Regions from separate parts of the Methylobacterium sp. CM6246 genome, predicted to be linked through region 1. Evidence: predicted binding sites of a transcription regulator. Region 1 holds the regulator's gene; the other holds the start of a gene.

Region 1 (7,247 bases):
CGCTCCGGAGCAGGCCGACCCCGTCGAGGGCGCCGACCCCGGCGATCGCCACGGTCGGGCCGGCGCTCTTGAGGAACTCGGATCCGCGGGGCAGGGAAGTCGGGTGCGGCGCGACGCGGGAACAGTCCCGGGCCAGGGCCGTTCCGGCCGGAGCCTGCGGCGTTGTCTCGGGTCCGGCAGCCGGGAGGGATGTCATGACGGAGAGCACGGATCGGGGGGGCGGCTGGAGCCTCCAGGCGAGCGCCATGCCGGACGGGGTACGGCTCGAACTCGCCCTCGCCGACCTCGGCGGCGGCCCGGTCACCGCGGCGATCGTGCTGGACCGGGCGGAGGCCCGAGCCTTCGCCCGCGCCCTGCTGGCGGCGGCCGGCGATGCGGCCGAGCGCACCTTCCCCAAGCCGGGCGCCTGACCGGGCGGTCTCGGGGCCGGCGCGGGCGGCTCAGATCATTGTTGGATGAAGCCCGGATTGCGGCCCGGCAGGCGCGGCACCACCGTGCCCCGCTTCTCGATCGGCGCGTCGCAGGCGTAGGTGAATTCGCTCTTCTGCGGATCGAACACCGTCTCGCCGGTGATCCGGCAATCCTCCCGCACGGTCTCGTCGAGATAGGCGCGGGCGGCGGTGCGGAAGCGCTTCACCCGGGTCGCGGCCGGATCGGGATCGATCCGCACCTCGCTGAGATTGCAGCCGGTGTACTCGCGCAGGGCGTTCGAGACGACGAGCATCCGGCGCACCTGCCGGTTGTCGTAGACCTCGTAGGGCTCCTTGCAGCCGATGGTGACCACCTGCGGGGTGAGCGCCACGTAGTTGCGCGAGATATACGAGAACCCGGTGGTGCAGCCGGCCAGCGCCAAGCCGACGGCCCCGGCACCGATGGGCAGAAGAGCCGCGCGTCGCATCCTCGTCATCCCAAGCCCAATTCCAGCCCAGTCTCGAAGCCGCCGGGACGATCCGCCTGCCCCGCCGACCGGGGCAAGCACCTCGGCGCATTGAAACGGCGCCGCTTGCCCAGTCAATTCGTTTGTCGCCCGAGATGCCGTTCCAGGCGTCCGCGACCGGTCATCGCTCGACTCGGCGGTGGACGGCGCGCGTGACAGGCTTTGTTGCTGCGCCAGGACGGCGGAACGATCCGACCGGGTGGCGGCGCCGTCAGTCCTCGAAGACGTCCCCGACCAGCCGACGCACGAACTGGAACGCCTCCGTCGCCCCCGCGGCGACGCGTTGCTCCCCGGCCTCCCGGAGTTCGACCCGGTCGAGGGCGGCCGTGAAAAGCCGCCAATGCAACCCGCGTCCTTCGGGATGTCCGGCAAGATGGCGCGCACCGTGGGTTTCCGACAGGCCGAGCGCCCGGGCCTCCTTGAGCAGGATGGCCGCCCCGAGATTCGAGCCCTCGGCGACGTAGAGCCAGCCCAATCCCTGCGCCGGTTCGATCGTCCCGGGATGTTCCTCGGACGCGCCGTCAGGGACGGGCGCTCCGACATCGCGCAGATCCTGCTGGATCAAGGGCAGTCGGCGCCTGCCGTCGAGATCGGGCAGGACATGGGCGAACGCGCCATCGCGATAGACTCGATCGACGACCGCATGGAACCTGTACTGGATCTGGAGGAACAGCGCGTAGCGCTCCAGGCTCGCGAACGGCTTTGCCGCCATGATGCGCCGATCAAGCTGATCATGGGCGGCCGCGGTCGCCACTCTCAGGCGCTTCACGCGGCTGCAGGTCTCGGCGATGTCGGATGATGCGGCGTCCATGCGATCTATGTCTGTCGTCCGGGCAAGGTGCCGTGGGCAGACGTGAGCGGCCCGCCGCGCCACTCTGACCGTCCCAGCCTATGGACCATTGCGGCGATTCGGGTCACCGAGGCTGGCCCGGGTTCGTGCCGATCCGGCCAGACCGGTTCTGCCATGGCGGAGCGACCGCGTCACGGCACACAACGGCCGCATCCGCACATCGCCGATCGATCAAGCTCGGCCGATCACGCTTGCGGAACACTTGCGGAACGTTTAACGTGTTCGTGATTTGTTTCCGCGACCGCATCGAAGCGGTCCTCCAAGCCGCGAGTCCCCCGTCGATGCTCACGCGCAAGCAGCTGGACCTCCTGCGTTTCATCCAGAGCCGCATGCAGGAATGTGGCGTCCCGCCCTCGTTCGACGAGATGAAGGACGCCCTCGATCTGAAGTCCAAATCGGGCATCCACCGGCTGATCACGGCCCTCGAGGAGCGCGGCTTCCTGCGCCGCTTGCCGAACCGGGCGCGCGCCATCGAGGTGATCCGCATCCCCGAGAGCCTGTCCCAGGCGGCTGCTCCACCCGCGGAGCCCCGCCGCTTCACCCCGAGCGTGGTCGAGGGCGGGAAGTCCAAGCTGCCGGCGCAGCCGGCGACCGCCCGGATGATCGACGACGGCGGCCGCGCCATCTCGATCCCCGTGATGGGCCGGATCGCGGCCGGTACGCCGGTCTCGGCGATCCAGAACCAGAGCCACGCCATCACCATGTCGCCGGACTTCCTGGCCGGCGGCGAGCATTACGCCCTCGAGGTCCGCGGCGACTCGATGGTCGATGCCGGCATCCTGGACGGTGACCTCGTGGTGATCCGCAAGCAGGATACGGCCAATACCGGCGACATCATCGTGGCGCTGATCGACGACGAGGAGGCGACGCTCAAGCGGCTCCGCCGCCGGGGCTCCTCGATCGCCCTGGAGGCCGCCAACCCGGCCTACGAGACCCGCGTGCTCGGGCCCGACCGGGTCCAGATCCAGGGCCGGCTCGTCAGCCTCGTCCGCCGCTACTGAAGGGGTTCGGCCGGCGCGTCGCCGGGCGCGGCCTCGGAACCGGCGACGTCGGCCTCGGCCGGGATCGGCTCGGAGGGCGTTACCACTTTCGGTTGTGGGACAGGCGACGGCCGCGAAGCCGGTGATGCCCGCCAAGGCACGGTACGGCCCGTGTCGCGGGTATAGCGTGCCGTGAAGCCATTCCGGTCGGCCCGGAGCGCGACGGCGCCTCGTTCGGCGAGCACCCGGCGGTCGATCACCAGCGGCCCCGTGCAGGTGGGCGGCGCCGCGAGCCGCGAGATCAGCAGGGCCGCCCGGGCGCAGTCCTCCGTGAAGGCGCGCCGGTCGCGGACCAGGGCGACGGCGCGGCCGTCCGGCAGGCTTGCGGTGCAGCCGAGCCGGTCGCACCGTCCGACAGCCGACGAAGCCTGGATCACCGCCTTCGCCGATCGCCCGTCGCCATCCGCTTTCAGCCACTGCTCCATCACGAAGGCCGAAGGATTGCCGAGGGCCCACAGGACTCCGTCCGGTCCACGCACGGCCGCACCACCGCCCTGCCGGTCGACGTACAGGTCGAATCGCTCCGGAACGACGGCGAGGCCGAGCCCGAGCAGTGCGGGCGGCAGGGCCAGCCAGCGCAGCCGCGATACCGGCAGCGTCGCCAGCAGCAGCCCTGCCGCCAGCAGCATCAGCGCGCCGGTGCCGAAGGCCGGCAGCACCAGGACGGCCCGATTGAAGCCGGCGATCCATTCGGAGATCGCCAGCATGCCGCCCACCGCCTGTCCCATCAGCCACCAGATCGGCCGGTCCAGGGCGAAGGGATAGGCCAGGATCCCGATCACCGCCGCCGGCATCACGACCAGGGAGACCAGCGGCAGGGTCAGGGCGTTGCCGATCAGCCCGAACGGCTGGACCGTCTGGAAATGGTAGGTCACGAACGGCGCCGTCGCGACCTGTGCCACCAGGGTCGTCGCGAGGGTGCCTGTCACGGCCGAGAGGCCGGTGCCGACGAACCGTTCGATCCGCCCCGCCCCGGGACGCTGGAACAGGCGTCCGTCGATGAGCCGCGCGCAGGCGATCAGCCCGGCCACCGCCCCGAACGACATCTGGAAGCTCGGTCCGAGCAGGCCCTCAGGTTCCCGCGCCAATGCTATCAGGGCGGCCAGCGCGAGGTTGCGCATGGACAGCGCCGGCCGGTCGACCAGGATCGCGCCGAGCATGATCAGCGTCATGATCAGCGAGCGCTCGGCGGCGATGTCCCAGCCCGAGAACGCGCAATAGGCGGTGACGCCCAGCATCGCGAACCCGGCGGCGATCTTCTTGATCGGCCAGACCAGCGCGCAATACGGCACCAGCGCCAAGACGGCCCGCACCAGCCAGAACACCACGCCGGCGGCCAGCACCATGTGGAGGCCCGAGATGGAAACGACGTGATAGATGCCCGCCGCCCGGAGCGCATCGTTGGCGGCCGGTCCGATCAGGCCGCGCTTGCCCGTGACCAGGGCCGCCGCCACGGCCCCCGCTTGCCCGCCCTCGGCCTGCGCGATCCGGCGTGTCAGCGCGTTGCGGGCCTCGTCCAGCAAGGCTGCCAGTCGCAGGCGCAGAGGCGGCGGGGTGGGCGGCTCTCGAACCGTGATCGCCCCGATCAGCGAGCCTACCGCGCCGAGTCCCTGAAAGTAGGCATCCCGGGCGAAATCGTAGCCGCCCGGTCGTGCCGCCTCGGGCGGCGGCAGCAACCTTGCCGTCGCGGCGATGAAGTCCCCGGGCCGCAGGGATGGCGCCTTCCGGAACGAGACCCGCACCCGAAGCGGCCTCAAAGCGGGTTCGAGCCCGGCGAAGCTCTCGACCCTGATCACCAGCCGGGCGCCGACCTCGCGCTCGTCCAGCCCCTCGATCATCCCGGTCAGCGGCCCGATTGTAGTGCGGGTGAGGATCGGCGCCGCCACCTGCGAGACCCGCCAGGTCGCCGCCGCGAAGCCCAGGAAGCCGGCTGTCAGCGCCAGGCAAAGGGCGAGTGCCCCCGGCCGCGCACCCAGGAACGGCGCCGGCGCGAGGGCGAGCGCCGCTCCGGCCAAGGGGGCGGCGAGGAACGGCGTCCCGTCGGCACACCCGAAGAAGACCAGGATCCCGGCGCCGAACGCCACCGCCAGCCACGGGAACAGGCGGCGCTGCTCGACCTCCCGGGTGAGCCCATCGGCGAGCCAGCCGCGGAGCGCCGGCATCGACACCGGGCGCGTGCCGGCCAGCGCCACCGCGCCGCCCGCCAGCCTCGCGCCGATCCGCCGCATCCGCCCCGCCCCGTGCCGGACGACTCAAGTCCCGGCCGGGGATTCTTAACGCACCCATCGGCCCGTGCTACAGCGGACGCTTCGTGCTACGGGCGCCACGCCGTGCGACGGGCGCCGCCCTGACGCCCTGCACCGCCCCGTCGCCCTTCGCCCCCGAACATATCGGCCCGATGTCCTCAGCCGTCGTCACGCGCTTCGCCCCCTCGCCCACCGGATACCTCCATATCGGCGGTGCCCGCACGGCGCTGTTCAATTGGCTGTACGCCCGCCACACCGGCGGCAAGATGCTGCTGCGCATCGAGGATACCGACCGGGAACGCTCGACCAAGGGCGCGATCGACGCGATCCTCGACGGCCTGTCCTGGCTCGGCCTCGATTGGGACGGGGACGTGGTCTTCCAGTTCGCCCGCGCCGAGCGCCATCGCGCGGTCGCCGAGGAGCTCCTGGCCGCCGGCCGCGCCTACCATTGCTACGCCTCCGCGGAGGAACTGACGCAGATGCGGGAGACCGCCCGAGCCGAGGGCCGGGCCCCGCGCTACGACGGGCGGTGGCGCGATCGCGACCCGTCCGAGGCTCCTGCCGGGGTCAGGCCGGTGATCCGGCTGCGAGCGCCCATCGAGGGCGAGACGGTGGTCGAGGATGCCGTGCAGGGGCGGGTGACCTGGGCCAACCGCGATCTCGACGACCTCGTCCTGCTGCGCTCGGACGGGACGCCGACCTACATGCTCGCCGTCGTGGTCGACGACCACGACATGGGCGTCACCCAGGTCATCCGCGGCGACGACCACCTCACCAACGCGGCCCGGCAGAGCCAGATCTTCTCTGCGCTCGGCTGGGACATCCCCAGGATGGCCCATATCCCGCTGATCCACGGCGCCGACGGGGCGAAGCTGTCGAAGCGCCACGGGGCGCTCGGGGTCGAGGCCTACCGCGACCTCGGCTACCTGCCGGAGGCGCTGCGCAACTACCTCGTGCGCCTGGGCTGGAGCCACGGCGACCAGGAGGTGTTCTCCACCGACGAGATGATCACGGCCTTCGATCTCCGCGCAGTGGGGCGCTCGGCGGCGCGGTTCGACTTCGCCAAGCTCGCCAACCTCAACGGACTCTACATCCGAGGCAGCGCCGATGCGGATCTGGTCGGCGCGCTCGAGACGATCCTGCCGAACGTCGGCCCGGAGCGCGGCCTCCCGGCGACGCTCCAGCCAGCCCTCAAGGACCAGCTGATCCAGGCCATGCCGGGCCTGAAAGAGCGGGCCAAGACACTGATCGAACTGCTCGACAGCGCCTATTACCTCACCGCCCAGCGTCCCCTGGTGCTCGACGACAAGGCCCGGACGCTCCTGTCCGACGAGGGCCGGGCGCGTCTGGCTGGGGTGCTGCCGGATCTCCAGTCGCTGCCCGAGTGGAGCGCGGCGGCGACCGAGGGTGCGGTGCGTCAGTATGCGGAGACAGCCGGGTGCAAGCTTGGGCAGGTGGCCCAGCCCCTGCGGGCCGCACTCACCGGCCGCACCACCTCCCCGCCCCTGTTCGACGTGATGGCGGTGCTCGGACGATCCGAGACCCTGGCGCGCCTCGCCGATCAGGTGCCGCAGGGCTGAGCGGGCGGGAAGGAACTGCGCGCCTCGGCCCGGATTTCGCTTGGTACCGGATTTTGCTTGGCGATGGCGGTCGGTTGTCACCGACCCCGTTGCTGCTGCACTGCCGTTTGGGTAACCCATGGCCTGTGAGCACCCGCAACATGACGCGCGGCGTGCTCCGGCCCCGGGGTCGACTCGGGCAGCCCGAGGCCGGCATCCGCCACGTCGCCAGAGAAGGGTCCACGTTCCATGAGCGCATCCAGCACCATCACCGTGGACGGCAAGGAGATCGAACTGCCGGTCAAGTCCGGCACGATCGGCCCGGACGTCATCGACATCGGCAAGCTCTACGCCAAGACCGGCGCCTTCACCTTCGATCCGGGCTTCACCTCGACGGCCTCGTGCGAATCGAAGATCACCTACATCGACGGCGATGAGGGCGTGCTGCTCTATCGCGGCTACCCGATCGAGCAACTCGCCGAGAAGGGCGACTTCCTCGAGACCTGCTACCTGATGCTGTTCGGTACGCTGCCGACCGCCGCCCAGAAGGCCGATTTCGACTATCGGGTCACGCGCCACACCATGGTGCACGACCAGATGAACCGGTTCTTCACC
Region 2 (7,247 bases), 1.5 Mb from region 1:
CGACGGCCGAGCGGGCGGTTTCATCCTCACTAAGCACAGCTTTTTCGGGGCAGACGGACGAAAACTTTACGGCCGGGGCCGGAACGGCGCCCCTCAATTGGCCTGGCTCACCGTCGTGCTGATGCGCTCGTAGATCGGGGTCATCCGGGAGCCGTAATACCGGATGCTGCCGGCCGCGACGATGAAGATCAGCGCGCCGATCAGGGCGTACTCCATGGCGGTGGACCCGCGCGCGTTCGCGGCAAAGCGCGACAACGCCTGCCGGGCGAGGTCGGCCCCACGGAGGCGGGATCGTCCGGAAGCCGCCCTCGATCCCTCGCAGCTCGGCTCCGCCATCCGTGACTCCGACTTCCGCTGCGCCCGGAACCGCACCCGATCGTATCGCGATCGGGCCCGCCTCCAGGCCCCTGGTTCGACGCGCTTGCGCACGCATCCACCGGTATCCGCGCCGACGTTGAGCGCTCTCGTCGCCCGGCGCGATGGGAACGTCTAACCGGGCTCCCATTGCCGCCGGCTTAATAGTGTCTTCGAAACATCGCCTTCGAGACGTGGGTCCGAACGCCGAAAGGCCGGCGCCCGTGACGGCACCGACCTTTCGACATGTCCGATGACGCGGCCCGGCTTGGTCCAGGACGCGGTGTGCCCGGGTCGCTCAGGCGTGGCCGGCCTTGTGGCGCAGGTCGTCGATCCGCTTGGACGCCTCGGCCTTGTCGATGTCCGAGTCGAAGGCCTCCGGCTCCTTGGCCTCTTCCGACAAGGTCTTGAGATACGAAGCCTGCGCCCCGGTCATCGGCTCACCGCCGGTGGTCCACTGATCCGGATCCTTGATCTGGTTCGAGACGTCCTTCGGATCGGTCTTCGGGTTTTCCTGGGTCGCGTCGTGCTTGTCGGCTGCCTTGGCCATGGGACCCTCGTTCCTGAAATGTTCTGCCGTCGCCGGGGAGAACGTGCCGCCCCATCCGGGGTTCCACGGGATGTCGGCGCATTGCCCCCTGTTCCCCAGAAACCTTTCCTTCCCGCCCGCCGAGCCTATTGATGAAGCCCACGGCGCAGGGTTGCGCCCCGGAGCGGCATGGTCCGGATGAGCTCGGATGGGCGGATGCAGAACGAAGCCGGAGCGGCCGCGCGGGCGGCGCAGGTCCTGGTGGTCATGGGTGTCTCGGGCTCGGGCAAGAGCACCGTCGGCGCGCTGATCGCCGAGCGGCTCGGCTGGATCTTCGTGGACGGCGACAGCTTCCACACCCCCGAGCACGTGGCCAAGATGCATGCGGGCCACGCGCTGGACGACGAGGACCGCGCGCCGTGGCTCGCCCGGATCGCGGTCTGGATCCAGCATCGGCTGGAGGCCGGCGAATCCGGCGTGGTGGTCTGCTCGGCCCTGCGCCGGGCGTACCGGGACGTGCTCACCCGCGGGAGCCGGCGCGTCCGGATCGTCTACCTGGACGGCGACAGGGCCCTCGTGTCCGAGCGCCTCGCCGAGCGCCATGGCCACTTCATGTCGCCCCGGCTGCTGGACAGCCAGTTCGCCACCCTGGAAATCCCCGGCCCCGACGAGCAGCCGATCATCGTGGGGATCGACGCGGCGCCGGTGACCGTCGCCGACCGTGTCGTGGCGCAGCTCGCCGCGGAGGCCCCCCTCCCCGCCGGAAGGACCTGAGCGATGGCGTCCGACGCACCCAAGGCGAGCGGCATCGCCCTGGTGATCTCCGATGTCGACGGCACGCTGGTGACCGACGACAAGCAGCTCGCCCCCTCGACGATCGCGGCGGTGAAGCGCCTGCGCGCGGCCGGGATCGGATTCAGCATCGCGTCGGCCCGGCCGCCTTTGGGCCTGCGGGGCCTCGTCGACGCCCTCGGCCTCGACCTACCGATGGGGGCGTTCAATGGCGCCAGCGTGGTCCGGCCCGATCTCTCGACCCTCGCGGAGCGGCTGATCCCGGAAGCCGCCGCGCGGGCGGCGCTGGAACGCCTTCAGGCCGAGGGTCTCGACGTCTGGGTCTTCGCCGAGGGGGCCTGGTGCCTGCGCGACCCGGAGGGCCCCTACACGGATCTCGAGCGCCGGACGATCGGCGCCGAGCCGCGCGTGGTGGCCGATCTCGGCAGCCTGATGGGGGCAGCCTCGAAGATCGTCGGGGTCAGCCGGGACCACGCGCACCTGGCCGATTGCGAGACCCGGATCGGGACCGCGCTGGCCGGGCGCGCCACGGTGCACCGCTCCCAGGCCTACTATCTCGACGTGACGCCGCCCGGGCTCGACAAGGGGCAGTTCGTGGCCTGGATGAGCGCGCATCTGCGCATCCCGCCCGAGCGGATCGCCACCTTCGGGGATGCCGGGAACGACCAGCCGATGTTCGCCCGCAGCGGATTCTCGGTGGCGATGGGCAATGCCGACCCGGGTGTGAAGGCGGCCGCCAGCGCCGTGACGGACGGCAACGGCGCGGACGGGTTCGCCCACGGGGTCGCGCGCTTCATTTTGCCCTGACTGTCCAGGCCCGCACGCTGTGGATAACCGGGATGGTTAACCGACGGCGCCGCCCTGTGACCGACAAGGCACAGGGGTGCCCGACACTCCACGCGCCCACAGGCTGCCGGATCCGGGCCCCTTTACGGCCTCATTTCCCCGCGACCTAGCTTGACCACAGAACAAGCAGGACCGGGTCTCGGAATGCATCGCCTCTTCCTGGCTGCCGCTCTCGCGGTCGTGCCCGTGGCCGCCTTCGGGCAGGGCGCGCGCGACAACATCGATGCGCTGATCGAGCAGCAGGCCAAGGCGAACGGCGTCCCGGCGAGCTTCGTCCACGCGGTGGTGAAGCGCGAGAGCAATTACAACCCGAAGGCCAAGGGCGGCAGCGCCCTCGGGCTGATGCAGATCAAGCACGCGACGGCGCGCAGCCTCGGCTACACCGGCGACGCGGCGGGCCTCTACGATCCGGCGACCAACCTGCGCTACGGCGTCGCCTACCTGGCGGGCGCCTATCGCACCGCCCAAGGCAACGTCAGCCAAGCCTACCAGTACTACAACCGCGGCTATTACTACGCGGCCAAGCGCCAGGGCATCTCCACCGAGGTCGCCGCGGTGGTGGCCCCCGTCGCGGCCTCGGCCAGCGCGTTGGCGAGCCTGTTCGGCGGCGGCGTCACGGATCCCGGCGCCGCCTCGGGGGCCCTGGCCTACGCCCCCACCGCGGCCGCCGTCGCGGCGGTGCCGAGCGAGACGGTCGAGGTCCCGCTCCCGCCCCGGCGTCCGGACGCCCTCAGCGGCTCCGTCACGTATGCAAGCCTGTCCGTCGAGCCCGCCGCCGCGGGTGCCGCGCCGGCCGCCGCCGTGCAGGTGGCCGCGGTCGAGACCGTGGAGGTTCCGCTTCCGCCGCGCCGCCCGGCAGGCCTTGGCAGCGCGGAGGCCGCGCCGGCCCAGCTCGCCGAATTGCGCCTCTCACCGCAGGCCGAGCCGGCCGGAGCGTTCCAGGGCGCCGCGATGACGCAAGCGGCGGCGACCAGCGGGGTGACCGAGACCGTCGACGTGCCGCTGCCGCCGCGCCGCCCGTCGATCCAGCTGCTGGCCGCCGCCACGCCGCGCCGCGCGCCGCCCGCGGCGGCACCCGTCCGCGAGGCCACGGCCATCCCGGTCGAGTGAGGCGGAGCCGGTCCGATCGGGGCCGGACAACCACTGCTTGTCCAAAATCTGCCCACACGAGGATCCTGCTCAAGGCTTGACCACTGGGCCGATCCGCAACACATAGACGATACGCCAGCAACAGGGTCGGGCCGGTGCGGCCATGGCCCGTGGACCGGTCGAAGCGGCCGGATACAGGCGGCGCAATACAGACTTCAGGGTAGGGTACGCCAGGCTTCGCACGAACGGTCGAGCAAGCACCCGCTCGATCCTAGGTTGCGAATCACAATGCATCTTGAAGTGGCAGACATGCAGGGCAAGCACTCTGCTTTCGGGCTGGCAGGAAAGCGGACGACGCCATGAGCGGCGTGTTGGAACAGGAATCGCTCTTTCTCACGGATCTCGGGCGCCGCGTCAGGCACGCGCGCACCGTGCGTGGCTTGTCGCGCAAGGTGCTGTCCCAGACCTCGGGCCTCTCCGAGCGCTACATCGCGCAGCTCGAGGGCGGACAGGGCAACGTCTCGATCATCCTGCTGCGGCGGGTCGCCAACGCCATGGGCGTGCGCCTCGACGATTTGATCACCGGCAATGACGGCCTGCCCGACTGGCCCGTGGTGCGCGACCTGCTCGGCCAGGCGAATCCGGCCCAGATCGCCGCCGCCAAGGAGGCGCTCTCCGGCGGCAGCCGCTCCGAATCGAGCGGGCGCCTGCGCGTCGCGGTGATCGGACTGCGCGGCGCCGGCAAGTCGACGCTCGGCAAGCTCGCGGCCGAGCGCCTGGGCTGGACTTTCGTGGAGTTGAACGCCGAGATCGAGCGGGAGAACGCGCTCTCGGTGCAGGAGATCTTCGCGATCTACGGCCAGGAGGGCTACCGCCGCCTGGAGCAGGCGGCCCTGCGCCGCCTCACCGAGCATCCCGGCCCGCTGATCCTGGCGACGAGCGGCGGCATCGTGGCCGAGCCGCTGACCTACGACCTGCTGCTCCAGGCGTTCTACACGGTCTGGCTCCGCGCCCGGCCGGAGGAGCACATGAGCCGCGTGCGCGAGCAGGGGCACCTCGCCACCACCGGCGACCATGCCTCGGCGATGCAGGAGCTGCGGGCGGTGCTGGCGAGCCGGGAGCCGCTCTACGCCCGGGCCTCGGCCACGGTCGACACCTCCGACATCCCGCTCCAGACCATGGTCGACCGCCTCGTTTCGACGATCGAGGCGCGGTTCGGCGAAGTGGCCGTCGCCGGCTGAAACAAGCCCGCGCCCGCGACGGAACCGCTGACAGCGACAAAGGCGCGGCCTCTCCCGCACGCCTGCCACCCTTGATCGCTGCGCTGCGGCGCACCACGCTATGGTAGGCGCCGTCACGGGCGGCCACTTGCCGGAACGCACGATGCCCCAGACCAAGCGCCCCGCGCATAGCTCACCCTGTAGGACGACGTGCTAGGATGACCCGCAACGGCGCGGTCGTTCACCGCGTCGGCCGGGATGCCGGAGCTTCGCCGCAGCGCCCGGCTCCACCCGGCCATGAGGCCGGATCCGCGGCAGCGAAGCGCGCACCAGACACCTCGATCGCGAGCCACCGTTCATGAGTGCCAGTCCAGCCCTCAGCCCAGCCTTCGGCCGCGACGCAGGGGACCTCGCCGTCTGCGATCCGGTCTGGTCGCGGCTGCGCGCCGAGGCCGAGGACGTCTTGCGCACGGAGCCGCAGCTCGCCTCGTTCATCGTCGCGACCATCCTGAATCACGCCACCTTGGAGGGCGCGGTCGGCCACCGGGTCGCGGCCCGGCTCGGGCACCCGTCGCTGCCCGCCGAACTGGTCGCGCACGCGTTCCACGAGGCGATCGCGGCCGACCCGACCATCGGAGACGCGTTTCGCGCCGATATCGGGGCCGTGATCGACCGGGATCCCGCGACGCTGCGGGCCCTGGAGCCCGTCCTGTACTTCAAGGGCTTCCACGCGCTCCAGGCCTACCGCCTCGCCCACCACGTCTGGACCCGGGGGCGGCGCGACCTCGCGCTCTACCTGCAGAGCCGGGTCTCCGAGGTGTTCCAGTGCGACATCCACCCGGCCGCCCGCATCGGCCGGGGCGTGTTCCTCGACCACGCCACCGGCCTCGTGGTCGGCTCGACCGCGGTGGTCGAGGACGACGTCTCGATCCTCCACGGGGTGACGCTGGGCGGCACCGGCAAGCAGCGCGGCGACCGCCACCCCAAGATCCGCCGCGGCGTGATGATCGGCGCCGGCGCCAAGATCCTGGGCAATATCGAGGTCGGCGCCTGCGCCCGGGTCGCGGCCGGCTCCGTGGTCCTGCGGCCGGTCCCGGCCAACACCACGGTGGTGGGTGTGCCGGCCCGCGTCGTCGGCACCGCCGGCTGCGACGATCCGGCCCGGGCCATGGACCAGCTGGTCGCCCTCGATCAGTTCATCCACGTGGGCGACGGCATCTGACCCACCGTCGCCGCGCTCGGCCGATGCGCTTGCTGCTCCGCCGCGGGCGTGGCAAGCCCTCCGCCGATCCGGGGCGCCAACGCCGACAGGGGAGGCAAGACAGCGTGACCAAAGCCGAGACCGCGAAGCTGCAGGATTACCTGCGCCGCAAGTTCGCCAACAACAACATCCGCCTGACCGCGATGAAGACGGGCGATACCGCCGAGGTGTTCATCGGCGAGGAGTCGATCGGCGTGATCGCCGACGACAAGGAGGACGGCGACGATTCCTTCGTCTTCCGCATGGCGATCCTCGACATCGATCTCGAGGACGAGGCCTGAGGCACGGCCCGCGGGCCGGGTTCCACCGGCCCGCGCCTGTACACAGGTTAACGCTAACCCGGGCGATTGCTTAACATCCGGTAAATCGTATGGCTAAACTCCGCGCAACCTGTTTAGGAGCGCGAATAATGGTCCTCACGCCCGCCGCCCTGGAGTCGATCCGGACGCTGTGCATCGGCCTGGCGCTGTCCGGGCTGATCGCCAGCGCCTTCGAGTTGTTCGCGGCGCGGCGGGCGAGTTTCAGCCTGCTGGAGCGGGGCGGCCTGCCCGCGGTGGCGGCCCTGCCGATGCTAGCCTTCTCGGCCCCCTTCATCATCCTGCGCAACACCGTGCGCGGCCGGAGGATCGAGGGCCGCCCGATGCCGTTCGTGATGCTGGCGACCGTGATCGCCTGCGGCTGGGGCCTGCTCTCGGGCCGGGTCGCCCTCGATCTGGCGGCGATGCTGGTCGGGGCGTGAGACCGCGGCAGACCGGGGCCGCACGCGGGCGTCCAGCCGCTTGAAAGCCCGGACGCGTCCGATGGCGGGCCCCTGTGGAACGGAGCCGGAGGCGAGCCGCTGCCGCTCATCGCCCTCGAGGCACCCTGCCTGCTGCGCACGCTCGCCTGCGAGCACCTGGACAGGCACGGATTGAGCTGGCGTATCGCCTTCGTCAGTCCGAGCCTCGGAGGCCTCTGGGCGGCCACGGTGGCCGGCCTGGGAATCGCTGTGCGGACCCCGATCGGCCTGCCCTCCTCGGTCGCCATGCTCGAGGCCGCCGGGCATGGTCTTCCATCCTCGCCGTCCCTGGGCCTCATGCTCCGCCGGTCCGACCGGGGAGCCAGCCCGCGCGTCGACGATCTCGCCGCCGCCATCCGGCAGGCCCTGCGCGAGGCT

What was found. Region 1 encodes LexA, which represses DNA repair genes until DNA is damaged. Its sites were predicted from a motif close to TGTTCNNNNTGTGTTCNG; they were not measured.
Region 2: the regulator LexA is predicted to act here: its motif matches at 913-930, upstream of ACYQPG_RS07195 (DUF3072 domain-containing protein).

The regions. Positions count from the first base shown of each region.
Region 1 is NZ_JBTXKY010000001.1:2,939,672-2,946,918, reverse strand. It holds gene ACYQPG_RS14500 (hypothetical protein) at 1-196, opposite strand, end outside; gene ACYQPG_RS14495 (hypothetical protein) at 195-410, shown strand; gene ACYQPG_RS14490 (hypothetical protein) at 446-898, opposite strand; gene ACYQPG_RS14485 (biliverdin-producing heme oxygenase) at 1,149-1,748, opposite strand; gene lexA (transcriptional repressor LexA) at 2,069-2,788, shown strand; gene ACYQPG_RS14475 (ComEC/Rec2 family competence protein) at 2,782-5,055, opposite strand; gene gltX (glutamate--tRNA ligase) at 5,226-6,653, shown strand; gene gltA (citrate synthase) at 6,882-7,247, shown strand, end outside.
Region 2 is NZ_JBTXKY010000001.1:1,425,536-1,432,782, reverse strand. It holds gene ACYQPG_RS07200 (Flp family type IVb pilin) at 94-336, opposite strand; gene ACYQPG_RS07195 (DUF3072 domain-containing protein) at 653-904, opposite strand; gene ACYQPG_RS07190 (gluconokinase) at 1,100-1,657, shown strand; gene ACYQPG_RS07185 (Cof-type HAD-IIB family hydrolase) at 1,661-2,482, shown strand; gene ACYQPG_RS07180 (lytic transglycosylase domain-containing protein) at 2,666-3,631, shown strand; partial or broken gene ACYQPG_RS07175 (helix-turn-helix transcriptional regulator) at 3,955-4,851, shown strand; gene cysE (serine O-acetyltransferase) at 5,189-6,052, shown strand; gene ACYQPG_RS07165 (DUF3126 family protein) at 6,157-6,372, shown strand; gene ACYQPG_RS07160 (DUF6949 family protein) at 6,501-6,830, shown strand; gene ACYQPG_RS07155 (type 2 periplasmic-binding domain-containing protein) at 7,002-7,247, shown strand, end outside.